DNA from 3 places in the Kitasatospora sp. NBC_00240 genome. Region 1 is predicted to be linked to each of the others. Evidence: predicted binding sites of a transcription regulator. Region 1 holds the regulator's gene; each other region holds the start of a gene.
What was found. Region 1 encodes HrcA, which represses chaperone genes, less so after heat shock. Its sites were predicted from a motif close to TTNGCACTCNGNNNNNCNGAGTGCNAA; they were not measured.

Region 1 (4,295 bases):
GGCGGACCACCGTGCCGGCGGCGGCGCCGTCGAGCCGCGCGGAGTCGGTGACGAACACGGGTGCGGTCATCGGGGTCTGCCTCCGGGGGCTGGCGCCGCGGTGCTGGTGCGGGCGCTGCGGTACTGGTGCTCGGGTGTGGGGGGGTGGGGCGCGGGCGTGGGGGGGGTGGGGCGCGGGCGTGGGGGGTGGGGCGCGGGCGTGGGGGGGTGGGGCGCGGGCGTGGTGGGGTGGGGCGCGGGCGTGGGGCGCGAGGTGCTGCCCCGAGCCGGAGCGGTGACGCACGCCGGGGAGCGCGCAAGACCGTCCCGGCTCGCGGAGCACCCAGGGGGCGCGCCCTCACCGGCCCGCGCGGGGGTGACAGCGGCCCGCGCCCCCGTCGTAGGGGACACGGGCCGCTGCCGCGCTCTGCGCCCGGCCGGCTCGACGGCTCAGCGGCCGTTGAAGGCGTCCTTCAGCCGGGAGAACAGGCCCTGCTGGCCGGGGGCGAAGGTCCCCGAGGGGCGCTCCTCGCCGCGCAGCAGCGCCAGGCGGCGCAGCAGCTCCTCCTGCTCGGGGTCGAGCTTGGTGGGCGTCTGCACCTCGACATGCACTATCAAGTCGCCCCGGCCGCCGCCGCGGAGGTGGGTGATGCCCCGCCCGTGCAACGGGATCGACTGGCCGGACTGGGTGCCGGGCCGGATGTCGACCTCCTCCAGCCCGTCCAGGGTCTGCAGCGGCACCTGGGTGCCGAGCGAGGCCGCCGTCATCGGGATGGTGACCGTGCAGTGCAGATCGTCGCCGCGCCGCTGGAAGGTCGGGTGCGCGGTCTCGGCGATCTCCACGTACAGGTCGCCGGCGGGGCCGCCACCGGGGCCGACCTCGCCCTCGCCGGCCAGCTGGATCCGGGTGCCGTTGTCGACCCCGGCCGGGATCTTGACGGTGAGCGTCCGGCGGGCGCGGACCCGGCCGTCGCCCGCGCACTCCGGGCAGGGAGTGGGCACGACGGTGCCGAAGCCCTGGCACTGCGGGCACGGGCGGGAGGTCATGACCTGGCCCAGGAAGGACCGGGTGACCTGGGAGACCTCGCCCTTGCCGCGACACATGTCACAGGTCTGCGCGGAGGTGCCGGGGGCCGCCCCCTCGCCGGAACAGGTGGTGCAGGTGACGGCGGTGTCGACCTGGAGTTCCTTGGTGGTGCCGAAAGCGGCCTCCTCCAGGGTGATCTCCAGCCGGATCATCGCGTCCTGGCCGCGCCGGGTGCGCGAGCGGGGCCCGCGCTGGCCGGATGCGGCGCCGAAGAACGCGTCCATGATGTCGGAGAAGCCGAATCCGGCCGCGCCCGCGCCGAACCCGCCCGCGCCGCCGCCGTTCGGGGAGAGGGGGTCGCCGCCGAGGTCGTAGACCTGGCGCTTGGCCGGGTCCGAGAGCACCTCGTAGGCGGCGTTGATCTCCTTGAACCGCTCCTGCGTCTTCGGGTCCGGGTTGACGTCCGGGTGCAGTTCACGGGCAAGGCGCCGGAACGCCTTCTTGATCTCGTCCTGCCCCGCATCCCGTCGGACGCCGAGTACCGCGTAGTAGTCCGTGGCCACCAAATGCTCCGCTTGTTCCGCCTCTAGAAGTGCTGCGACTGGTTGTCACCGTTGGAGGTCCAACGGCGCTGTTCTACGACTCGGCCAGGATCTGGCCCACGTACCGTGCCACCGCTCGCACCGCCCCCATTGTGCCCGGGTAGTCCATCCGAGTCGGACCGATCACGCCCAGCTTCGCCACACTCTCGTCGCCCGAACCGTAACCGACCGAGACGACCGAGGTGGAATTGAGCCCTTCGTACGCGTTCTCCCGGCCGATCCGGACCATCATCCCGGCGTCGCCGGTCTCACCCAGCAGGCGGAGCAGGACGACCTGCTCCTCCAGGGCCTCCAGCACCGGCTGGATGGTGAGCGGGAAGTCGTGCCCGAAGCGGGTCAGGTTGGCCGTGCCGGCCAGCATGATCCGCTCCTCGTTCTGCTCGGCGAGCGCCTCGAAGAGGGTCGCCAGCACGGTGGTGACGGTCGGGCGGTCGGGCGCTTCGAAGGCCGCCGGCAGGGCCTCCAGCAGCTCGGGGACGTCCGGCAGCCGCTGCCCGACGGCCCGGGCGTTGATCCGGGCCCGCAGGTCCGCCAGGACGGTCTCGCCGACCGTGCCCGGGCAGTCGACCATCCGCTGCTCGACCCGGCCGGTGTTGGTGATCAGGACGAGCATCACCTTCGCCGGCGCCAGGGCGACCAGCTCGATGTGCCGCACGGTCGAACGTGAGAGCGAGGGGTACTGCACGACGGCGACCTGCCGGGTCAGCTGCGCGAGCAGCCGGACCGTACGGGCGACCACGTCGTCCAGGTCCACCGCGCCGTCCAGGAAGTGCCGGATCGCACGCCGCTCGGGCGCGGTCATCGGCTTCACCTCGGCGAGGCGGTCGACGAAGAGCCGGTAGCCCTTGTCGGTGGGGATCCGTCCGGCACTGGTGTGCGGCTGCTGGATGTAGCCGTCCTCCTCCAGGGCCGCCATGTCGTTGCGCACGGTCGCCGGGGAGACCCCGAGACTGTGCCGCTCGACCAGGGCCTTGGAGCCGACCGGCTCCTCGGTGCCGACGTAGTCCTGGACGATCGCGCGCAGCACCGCGAGCTTGCGGTCGTCCAGCGGACGCACGTCGAGCTGCCTGCCGTCGAGGTGCCTGGTGTCGGACTTGCGATCGTCCGCCCTGCGCTCGTTGGCCATGGGCACGCACCTCCGTCTTCGCACGTTGTCCGTTATGACTCGGTCTGGGTCACCCGGTGGATCACCCGCTGTGGGCCGCCTGGCACTCAGGACAGTCGAGTGCCAGAACCGTACCTGCCAGTGTAAGGCCCGGGCTCGACGGCAGGAACGGCCCGTCGGTGGTGATCCTGCACGCACCGCCCCGCGCGGGGTGATGCCGCTCGCCCCGCCAGGTGGCAGCATCGAAGGCAACCGGCGAATGCGAGGAGCAGCGATGTCGACCTCAGGCCAGCACACCCGTTTCGCGCCCGACCGTGGACTGACCGGCCGGATGGTCGCCACCATGTTCGTGATCGGCCTCCTGTACGTGGGCTTCACCGGTCTGCTCATCGTGCTGCTGCGCGGGGCCTGGCCGATCATCGTGCTGATCTCGGGCGGCCTGTTCGTCGCCCAGTTCTGGTTCAGCGACAAGATCACCGAACGGGCGATGGGCGCCCACGAGGTCACCCCCGAGCAGTACCCCCAGCTGCACGGCACCATTGACCGGCTCTGCGCGCTCGCCGACATGCCCAAACCCAGGGTCGCGGTCTCGCAGAACGACATGCCGAACGCCTTCGCCACCGGCCGCAAACCCGAGAAGTCCGTGGTCTGCGTCACCACCGGCCTGCTGCGCCGGCTGGAGCCGGAGGAGCTGGAGGGCGTCCTCGCCCACGAACTCTCGCACGTCGCCCACCGGGACGTCGCGGTCATGACGGTCGCCGGATTCCTCGGCGTGCTGGCCGGCGCGATGACCCGGATGGCCATGTACAGCGGGCTGATGGGCGGCAACCGCAACAGCAACGACCAGAACGCCGCCATCGCGATGCTGATCATCCCGCTGGTCTCGATGGTCGTGTACGCGATCAGCTTCCTGCTGACCCGGCTGCTGTCCCGCTACCGCGAACTGGCCGCCGACCGGGCCGCCGCCCAGCTGACCGGCCGCCCCAGCGCGCTGGCCTCCGCCCTGACCAAGGTGACCGGCCAGATCGCCGCCATCCCCACCAGGGACCTGCGCCAGGCGCAGCCGTACAACGCCTTCTACTTCGCCCCCGCGCTGAGCGCCCGGGAGGCCGCCACCCAGCTGTTCTCCACCCACCCGTCGCTGGAGAAGCGGCTGGAACAGCTCGCGCGGATCTCGACCGACCTCAACCGGTGACCGGCCCCGGGACGACGCCTCCCAGCCCGCCCATCGACCGTGGAGCAGCCCCATGGGATTCCTGGACACCCTGTTCGGCCGCAGCAAGCCGGTCCGGCCCGACCTCGACCAGCTCTTCGGCGTACCGTCGGCCGCGCTGACCCTGGAGGCCGCCACCGACTTCCGGCCCACCGGCCTCGGCTCGGTCTGCTTCGCGGCGGTCGAGGGCGGCGCCTTCGGCGAGGTGGAGCGCCAGGTCCGCGCACTGCTGGACGCCGACACCGACCGCGGCGGCGTCCCCGTGGAGGCGAGCCAGGACGGCTACGGCTACTCCTGGCTGCTGGCCCGGCACTCACCCGAGGAACTGCCGGAGCTGGTCAACGACCTGCACGCGGTCAACAGCGAGCT
Region 2 (4,295 bases), 2.2 Mb from region 1:
GCACCGCGTCGATCATCCGGTCCCGCTACGGCATGGAGGACGGCCGCGAGCGGACCCTCACCGAGGTCGGCAAGCAGCACGGGCTCACCCGCGAGCGGATCCGGCAGATCGAGAAGCACGCGCTGGCCGAGCTGAAGAAGATCGCCGACCACGCGGGCTTCGAGGCCGCCTGACCTTCACGGCCGGACGAGCCGTACGGACCCCGGTGCGGGCGTAAGCCCACGCCGGGGTTCCGGCGTGCGTGGGCGCGGTCGAGCGCGGACAGCGTGCGGGAGTACCGGCGGACGGGGCGGGTCAGGGCAGGTGGATCGGAGCGGGTGGATTTTCGGGGTGGGCGGGCTGCTGGGGGGCGGGCGGGGTCGAAGGAGGTCCGGGCCGGGCGGCGCGGCTCGTAGGCTGGTGACGGATCGGCCCGAGCGGTCGGGCCGGTCGCAACGGCTGGAGGTAGGGCGATGGGCGAGCAGCATCCGGGTCGGCCCGGTGACGGGGAGCAGGACGGGGCGGATCGGTCCGCGTCCGGTCGCGCGGAGGCGGTGACGGTCGTGGGCGGGTCGGAGGCCGCCGAGGCGGCGGGCCGGGGGTCGGTCGTGGCGGGCAAGGCCAAGCTGGTCTTCGGTGACCCGTTGGAGCAGCAGTCCGGGGACGATACCGATCGTGGTTGGGGTGAGCGGCCGGGAGCCGGCGAGAGCGCCGGACGGGGCCTGGACTGGTACCTCAGTCAGCGGCCCCCGCACCACGGCGGCTGAGCCCTGGCCGGCTCAAGGGGTCTGTGGTGCTCCCCCGCCAGGCGTGCAGCGCGGCGCCGCGGCCGGCTCGTGAGCGGCTGCCGCGGTCGAGGCGGCAGCGGGAGGTGGCGGGCCCGGGCGCAGTGGTCCGGCGGCGAGTGCCGTGGCGGCGGCGAGCAGGCCGGCGGCGAGCACGCCCGGCCGGTGGCGTACGGCCTGCTGGAGCCGGTGCCGCCCGCTCCCGCCGCGCCGGATGGGTGCGAACTCCGGCACCGCCCGGCGCGGCGGCACCGCGGGCGCGGCGGCCGGGACGGTACGCCGGGCGGAGGCCCGGTGCCGCGCGCCGCCGGGCGACGCCGCCGGCACGGCGCAGGATGGCGGCGCGACGGGCCGGGCGTACGCGGGCGGGGCCGGCGGCTGGCCGTACGCGGGCGGGGACACCGGGCGGGCGCAGGTGGACGGGAGCAGGGGCCGGGTGGGGTGGGTCATGACGGGCACCGCCTCGGGTGGGGAGCTACTCGGGTGGGGGCTGGGAGCGGCGCGGCCGGACCTGCCGGCGGCGGGCCGGTACCGCGCTCACCGGCGTCGGGCCGGTGGTGCGTGCTCAGCCTGCGACCACCGGGCCGGTGGCGGAATCCCCGTCCGGTTTCCTGTGGACAACCCGGGGCTGTGGATAACTTCGTTCACCCGCAAGGGTGAGAGTCAGAGCCGCGACCGGTCCCAGGGCCACGAGACGCCTGACCGGTACCCAGGGCCACCACCAGACGCCCGACCGGTTCCCAAGGCCACCACCAGACGCCCGACCCGTTCCCAAGGCCACCGGTACCCAAGGCCACCGGCATCCCCGGCGGCCGACCCCGGAGGCGGTCATGCGAAAGGCCTGGTGCCACCGCACAGAGCGGTGACACCAGGCCCTTCGAAGTCCGTTCCGGTCCTGACCGGCGCGCGAGCGGCGCTGCCGGCCGCCCGGTTCAGCTCGCCGAGGCGCTGCCGGTCGACTTGGCCGCGGCCGGAGCCGGGGTCGTGGAGGTGCTGGAGCCACCGGTGGAGGAGCCGCTGGTGGACGAGCCACCCGTGGACGAGCCGCTGCCGGCGGTGGCGGCGGACGAAGCCCCGCCGACCGAGCTGCTGGAGGACGAGCGGCTGTCCGTCCGGTAGAAGCCGGAGCCCTTGAAGACCACACCCACGGCCGAGAAGACCTTGCGGAGCCGTCCCTGGCAGTCGGGGCACGTGGTCAGCGCGTCGTCGGTGAACTTCTGCACCGCCTCCAGGCCGTTGCCGCACTCGGTGCACTGGTACTGGTACGTGGGCACTTGACTTCCTCCTGCACTTCCCCCTGGCACTCTCGCCTGATGAGTGCTAACGACGGTCAATGATGCGGCATTCCGCCTGATCAGTCCAGCGCCGCAGGTGTGAGATACCCCCACCGGCGGGCCCGGACGGCCGGACGGGCGGGTACGGACGATCGCCCGACCCCGAGCCGTCGCCGCGCGAGGCCGGTCGGCCGCCGCTGCGGCGACCGCTCCGACAGCCGCGTCCCGGCGTGTCCGCCCGGCCCGGCCTCAGCCCTTCGCGGCCCCCACCAGCTGCGCCGTGGCACCGCTCTTCGCCAGGGTTCGGACCGGCGTGCCGGAGCCCGCCGCGCCCGCACCCGCGAAGGTCGAGGGGACGAGCACGTCCGCAGCCTCCGAGGGTACGGCGGTGCGCGCCGCGCCCGCCGTCGGCGCGACGAGCAGCCGCCGCAGCAGGGCCAGGGCCAGCAGTCCGAGGCCGGCGCCGGCCACCGGCACCAGGAACCCGGCCGACGGGCCGTGGCCGTCGATCAGCCGGCCCGCGACGGTCGAGCCGGCGGCGAGGCCGAGGCCGATCGCGCCGGTCAGCCAGGTGAAGGCCTCGGTCTTGGCACCGTCCGGGACGAGGGTCTCGACCAGCGTGTAGCCGGTGATCAGGGTCGGGGCGATGGCGAGTCCGCAGACCAGCCCGGCGAGCGCGAGAGCGGTCAGGTTGGGCATCGCCCAGAGGGTGGAGCAGCCGAGGACCAGCAGCGCGTAGCTGCCGAGCATCCGCCGGCGGGCCGAGCTGCGCCAGGCGACCATGCCGTAGAGCACGCCGGCCAGCATCGAGCCGCCGGCGAAGACGCCGTACACGATGCCGCTGGCGCCGGGGCGTCCGGCGGCCTCGGCGAAGGCGGTCACCGAGACCTGCATGGCGCCGAAGACGGTGCCGACGCCGAGGAACGCACCGGCCAGCAGCCGGACCCCGGGCGAGGCGAGCGCGGAGACCCGCCGGGCGCCGGCCACCTGCGGGTGGCGGGCCGGCGCGGTGCCGCGCTGCGCGGCGAAGGCGAGCCCGCCGAGGACGGTCAGGGTGGCTTCGGCGACGAGTCCGGCGGCGGGGGTGACCCCGGTGGCGACGGCGGTGGCCAGCACCGGGCCGACCACGAAGGTGAACTCGTCCGTCACGGACTCGAAGGCGAAGGCGGTGTTGAGGGTGCCGGGGGAGGAGTCGGCCAGCTTGGTGACCCAGCGGGCCCGGACCATCGCGCCGATCTGCGGCACGCTGGCGCCGGCCGGGGCGGCGGCGAGGAAGAGCGTCCAGACCGGGGCGTGGCCGAGGGCCAGCGCGATCAGCGCACCGACCGAGACGGCGTGCACCAGCACGCTCGGCAGCAGGACGGCGGACTGGCCGTAGCGGTCGGCGAGGCGGCCGGTCTGCGGGCCGACGAAGGCCTGGGCGACGGCGGAGACCGCCGCGACGGCGCCGGCCGTCCCGTACGAGCCGTGGGTGTCGAGGACCAGCAGCACGATGCCCAGGCTGAGCATCGCGTAGGGCAGGCGGGCGGCGAAGGCGGGTACCAGGAACCTGCGGGCTCCCGGGGTACGCAGCAGCGTGCCGTACCCGACTCGGGCGGGGGCGTTGTCGAGCGTTCGGCGGGCCGTCACGTTCGGTTCTTCCTGCTGCCTGGTAGCGCGGCAGGGGTATGGGTGGCCCCGACGGCGCCGAGAGTCGTCCTCTCGCGCGTCGACCGGGGTAGATACCGGGCCCGGCGGTGGGTGCTGCGGGCCGCGGCCGCCGAGCGGTCGCGCCAACTCTGCTTCAGGCAGATGTTGCGGATGTATCAGTCGTTGTTCGCGTTCTTATACGCGCGTAGACACGCGTATTCCTCCACAGTACAGGCTCCGAGGCAACTCGTCCTGTCGAATCAAGGTGAACGCTCGGTGACACGGTGGAATTCCACCGCCCGCCGGCCCGCCTGTCCGCCCTCGTCGGTGCCTGCCCGTGTCGGCGAAAGCCCGCCCGCCGCTCGTGGTCCGCCGCCACCCGCCGCCCTGCGGGCCGGGCCGGGCGGGGCCTACCGCCCGTTGAGCCAGCCGGCCAGCTTCCCGCCCTTGTCGACCGCCCGCAGGCGCTTCTCGGCGGCCTCGCCGACGGCGTCCGTGGTGACCACCAGCAGCTCGTCCCCGCCGCGCAGCACGGTGGTCTTGTCGGGCACGAAGCTGCTGCCCTCCCGCACCACGAGGGTCACCGCGGCCCCGGCGGGAAGTCGCAGCTCGCCGACCTCCACCCCGG
Region 3 (4,295 bases), 720 kb from region 1:
CCTTGCGGACGACCGCGACACCGGTCGCCTCGTCGCCGGACAGGCCCAGGCTGCCGTCGAGCACCTTCTGCGCGTGCACGAGAGAGGCGCCGCCACCGGCGACGATGCCCTCCTCGACCGCGGCACGGGTCGCCGAGATGGCGTCCTCCAGGCGGTGCTTGCGCTCCTTGAGCTCCACCTCGGTGGCGGCGCCGACCTTGATCACGCAGACGCCGCCGGCCAGCTTGGCCAGGCGCTCCTGCAGCTTCTCGCGGTCCCAGTCCGAGTCGGTGTTGGCGATCTCGGCCTTGATCTGGGCGACGCGGCCGGCGACGGCCTCGCTGTCACCGGCACCGTCGACGACCGTGGTGTCGTCCTTGGTGATGGTCACGCGGCGGGCGGTGCCCAGCACCTCCAGGCCGGCCTGGTCGAGCTTGAGACCGACCTCCTCGGAGATGACGGTGGCACCGGTCAGGGTGGCCAGGTCGCCCAGGATGGCCTTGCGGCGGTCACCGAAGCCCGGGGCCTTGACGGCCACCGCGTTGAAGGTGCCACGGATCTTGTTCACCACGAGGGTGGACAGCGCCTCGCCGTCGACGTCCTCGGCGATGATCAGCAGCGGCTTGGAGGCGCCGCCCTGCAGGATCTTCTCGAGCAGCGGGAGCAGCTCCTGGATGGAGGAGATCTTGCCCTGGTTGATCAGGATGTACGGGTCCTCGAGGACCGCTTCCTGACGCTCGGCGTCGGTGACGAAGTACGGCGACAGGTAGCCCTTGTCGAACTGCATGCCCTCGGTGAAGTCGAGCTCCACGCCGAAGGTGTTCGACTCCTCGACGGTGATGACACCGTCCTTGCCGACCTTGTCGATCGCCTCGGCGATGAGCTCGCCGACCTGCGAGTCCTGCGCCGAGAGACCGGCGACGGCGGCGATGTCGTCCTTGCCGTCGACCTCGCGGGCGATCGAGAGGAGGTGCTCCGACACGGCCGCGACGGCCTTGTCGATGCCCTTCTTGAGGGCGGCCGGGCCGGCGCCCGCGGCGACGTTGCGCAGACCCTCGTTGACCAGGGCCTGGGCCAGCACGGTGGCGGTGGTGGTGCCGTCACCCGCGACGTCGTTGGTCTTGGTGGCGACCTCCTTGACGAGCTGCGCGCCAAGGTTCTCGTACGGGTCGTCGAGCTCGACCTCGCGGGCGATGGTGACACCGTCGTTGGTGATGGTCGGGGCGCCGAACTTCTTGTCGATGACGACGTTGCGGCCCTTGGGACCGATGGTCACCTTGACGGTGTCGGCCAGCTTGTTCACGCCGCGCTCCAGCGAGCGGCGGGCGTCCTCGTCGAACTGCAGAATCTTCGGCATGTTCCCGTTTCCCTCAGGGTTACTGAATACGTGAGCCAACAGCCGCGCCCCGGGCCCCTGTCGGTGAAGACACGGATCCGGGGCGGGCGGATACGGGCCCGCGGGCCCGTGAGGTCTTACTTCTCGATGACCGCGAGGACGTCGCGGGCCGAGAGGACGAGGTACTCCTCGCCCTTGTACTTCACCTCGGTGCCGCCGTACTTCGAGTACAGGACGATGTCGCCCACGGCGAGGTCGAGCGGAAGACGCTGGCCGTCCTCGAAGCGACCCGGGCCGACGGCCAGGACGACGCCCTCCTGGGGCTTCTCCTTGGCGGTGTCCGGGATAACCAGGCCGGAGGCCGTGGTGGTCTCGGCGTCGAGCGGCTGGACCACGATGCGGTCCTCGAGCGGCTTGATGGCAACCTTGCTGCTGGTGGTCACGTCCGAGCTCCCCTTCGGAGATTACGGGGTTGTCTAACAGGTAGTTGTGATGCCTGCGTGCCTGCCGTCGCGGGGGTCAGACACGCTTCACCGTGTTAGCACTCACCCGGTGGGGAGTGCCAGGACTGACCATAGGCCGCGGTTAGCACTCAGTCAACCAGAGTGCCAACGGCGCGGCCGGGAGATTCCCGCAGTCGCAAGCGTGTACGGATCGGCCGGGTGCGGACTTCCTGCACGGCGGCGGTGCGGCGCACCCCCGGGCATCCCCCGGTCACCCCCGCCGGCGCACTCATCCCCGCCACCGCAGCGACCGGCGGGGTTGAGTAGCCGTACTCATGTGCCGGTCCCGTCCCGGGCCGCAGACTCCGTCCATGACCACCGCGTCCAGCGCCCCGTCCGCCGCCCCGTCCGGTGCCGCCGACACCGCCGCCACCTCCGACACCGCCGACACCGCCGACACCGCCGCCGTCGTCGATCCGTCCGGCACCGATTCCTCCGGCACTGCCCTGACCCCCCGCCCGCTGGGCAGCGACCTTCTGCTGACCCTCCTCGTGCTGCCGCTGGAAGCCCTGCTGCTCGCCGGGATCGGCTACCTCGCCTTCGCGCTGGCCTTCGGCGCGGGCCAGAGCGGCGGGGGCGAGCTGGCCGTGCTGGTCCTGGTGCTCGGCGTCGTCCTCCTCCTCACCGCGCCGATCCTGCTGGCGGTCCGGTCCGGCCGGGCCGGCTACCGGGTGCTCCCGGTGGCCGGGCTCCTGCTGCCGGTCGCGGCACTGATCGTGCTCTCCCTGCGCTGAGCCGGCCCGCCCCGCCCCGCCCCGCCCCGCGAGGAAACCCACCCGCCTCACCCGTCGAGCCGAGGAGCCGGACGATGACCAGGACCACGCCGCCGGACCGCGGCCGCACCGCCCACCGGCCGCACCCGCCGGGCCGCGACCTGCTGGCGGCCCTCCTGCTGCTGGCCCTCGGAACGCCGCTCACCGGCGCGCTCGGCGCGCTGTCCCTGCTCGCCCTGTTCCGGCTGGAGGCGGGCGGCCAGGAACTGCTCGGGCTGCTCGTCCTGCTGACCGGCCTGCTCGCCGTCACCGGACCGCCGCTCGTGCTGGCCGTCCGCACCTGGCGGCGCGGGTACCGGGCGCTGCCGGTGGCCGCCGCCCTGCTGCCGTTCCTGCCGCTCGCCGCCCTGATCGCCGCCTGAGCCCGCCCCGAGCGGCGAGAATGGGCGGGTGGAGACCGAGAACCTGCAGGCCCTGCTGACCCCCGAGGGGCAGTCGCTGCTCGCCGAGCTGCGCGCGTACACGCCCGGCGACGAACTGGCGCTGGCCACCCGGCTGCGCCGTGACCACCCGGCGGAGCTGGTCTCCGCCGCGCTGGGCCAGGCCCGGCTGCGGCAGCGGGCGCGGGCCAAGTTCGGCGACGACGCGGACCTGATGTACTTCACGCCGAACGGCGTCGAGCAGTCCACCCGGCGCAGCGTGGCCGAGTGGCGGGCGAAGCGGTTCGCCGAGCTGGGCGTCCGGCGGCTGGCCGACCTGTGCTGCGGGATCGGCGGGGACGCGGTGGCGCTGGCCCGGCAGGGGATCTTCGTGCTCGCGGTCGACCGCGACCCCGCGGCCTGCGCGGCGGCCCGGGCGAACGCGGCGGCGCTGGGCCTGGCCGAACTGATCGAGGTGCGCTGCGCGGACGTCACCGAGGTGGACGTGACGGGCTACGACGCGGTGTTCACCGACCCCGCGCGGCGGACCACCAAGGGCAGGGTGTTCGACCCCGAGGCGTACTCGCCGCCGCTGTCCTGGGCGATCGAGGCGGCCCGGCGCACCCCGTTCGGCGCGCTGAAGATCGCCCCGGGCATCCCGCACGACCTGGTCCCCGAGGACGCCGAGGCCGAGTGGGTCTCCGACCACGGCGACGTGAAGGAGGCGGTGCTCTGGTTCGGCACCCGGGCCGGGCACCCGCACCGGGCGACCCTGCTGCCGCACGACCGCACGCTGGCCGGCGGCACCCTGCCGGACCCGCAGGCCGGGCCGGTCGGGCGCTACCTGTACGAGCCGGACGGCGCGGTGATCCGCGCGCACCTGGTCGCCGAGGTCGCCGGGCAGGTGGACGGCCGGCTGATCGACCCGATGATCGCGTACCTGACCTCGGACCACCTGGTGGCCACCCCGTACGCGCACGCCTACGAACTCACCGACGTCCTGCCGTTCAACGTGAAGAAGCTCAAGGCGCTGTTGCGCGAACGCGGGGTCGGCACCGTGGTGATCAAGAAGCGCGGCCTCTCCATGACTCCGGAGGAGCTGCGGCAGAAGCTGAAGCCGCAGGGGCCGGCCACCGCGACCGTCATCCTGTCCCGGGTCGGCGACGGGCACCTGATGATGATCGGCCGGCCGGTGGACGCCGGGGCCGTCCGGTAGGGGCCACCGGGCGCCGGCCGCCCCGGTGGCCCGGCTACGCCGGTGGCTTGATGTAGTCCTCCAGCCGGGCCACCGCGAAGCCCTGCTCCTGGATCCGGCTGAGCAGCTCGCCGAACATCTGGGTCATCG

Region 2: a site for HrcA is predicted at 2,062-2,088, ahead of OG689_RS18050 (FmdB family zinc ribbon protein). Genes of this name have one in related genera too.
Region 3: a site for HrcA is predicted at 1,901-1,927, ahead of groES (co-chaperone GroES). Genes of this name have one in related genera too.

What each region holds. Positions count from the first base shown of each region.
Region 1 is NZ_JAPEMU010000001.1:6,491,870-6,496,164, reverse strand. Features, by position in the region: gene OG689_RS27740 (16S rRNA (uracil(1498)-N(3))-methyltransferase) at 1-70, opposite strand, end outside; gene dnaJ (molecular chaperone DnaJ) at 430-1,569, opposite strand; gene hrcA (heat-inducible transcriptional repressor HrcA) at 1,643-2,665, opposite strand; gene htpX (zinc metalloprotease HtpX) at 2,988-3,908, shown strand; gene OG689_RS27720 (hypothetical protein) at 3,961-4,295, shown strand, end outside.
Region 2 is NZ_JAPEMU010000001.1:4,290,995-4,295,289, reverse strand. Features, by position in the region: gene OG689_RS18065 (sigma-70 family RNA polymerase sigma factor) at 1-173, shown strand, start outside; gene OG689_RS18060 (hypothetical protein) at 453-746, shown strand; gene OG689_RS18055 (hypothetical protein) at 759-1,214, opposite strand; gene OG689_RS18050 (FmdB family zinc ribbon protein) at 1,697-2,038, opposite strand; gene OG689_RS18045 (MFS transporter) at 2,288-3,667, opposite strand; gene OG689_RS18040 (potassium/proton antiporter) at 4,078-4,295, opposite strand, start outside.
Region 3 is NZ_JAPEMU010000001.1:5,767,346-5,771,640, reverse strand. Features, by position in the region: gene groL (chaperonin GroEL) at 1-1,336, opposite strand, end outside; gene groES (co-chaperone GroES) at 1,453-1,758, opposite strand; gene OG689_RS24650 (hypothetical protein) at 2,130-2,552, shown strand; gene OG689_RS24645 (hypothetical protein) at 2,627-2,953, shown strand; gene OG689_RS24640 (class I SAM-dependent methyltransferase) at 2,982-4,166, shown strand; gene OG689_RS24635 (polysaccharide deacetylase family protein) at 4,201-4,295, opposite strand, start outside.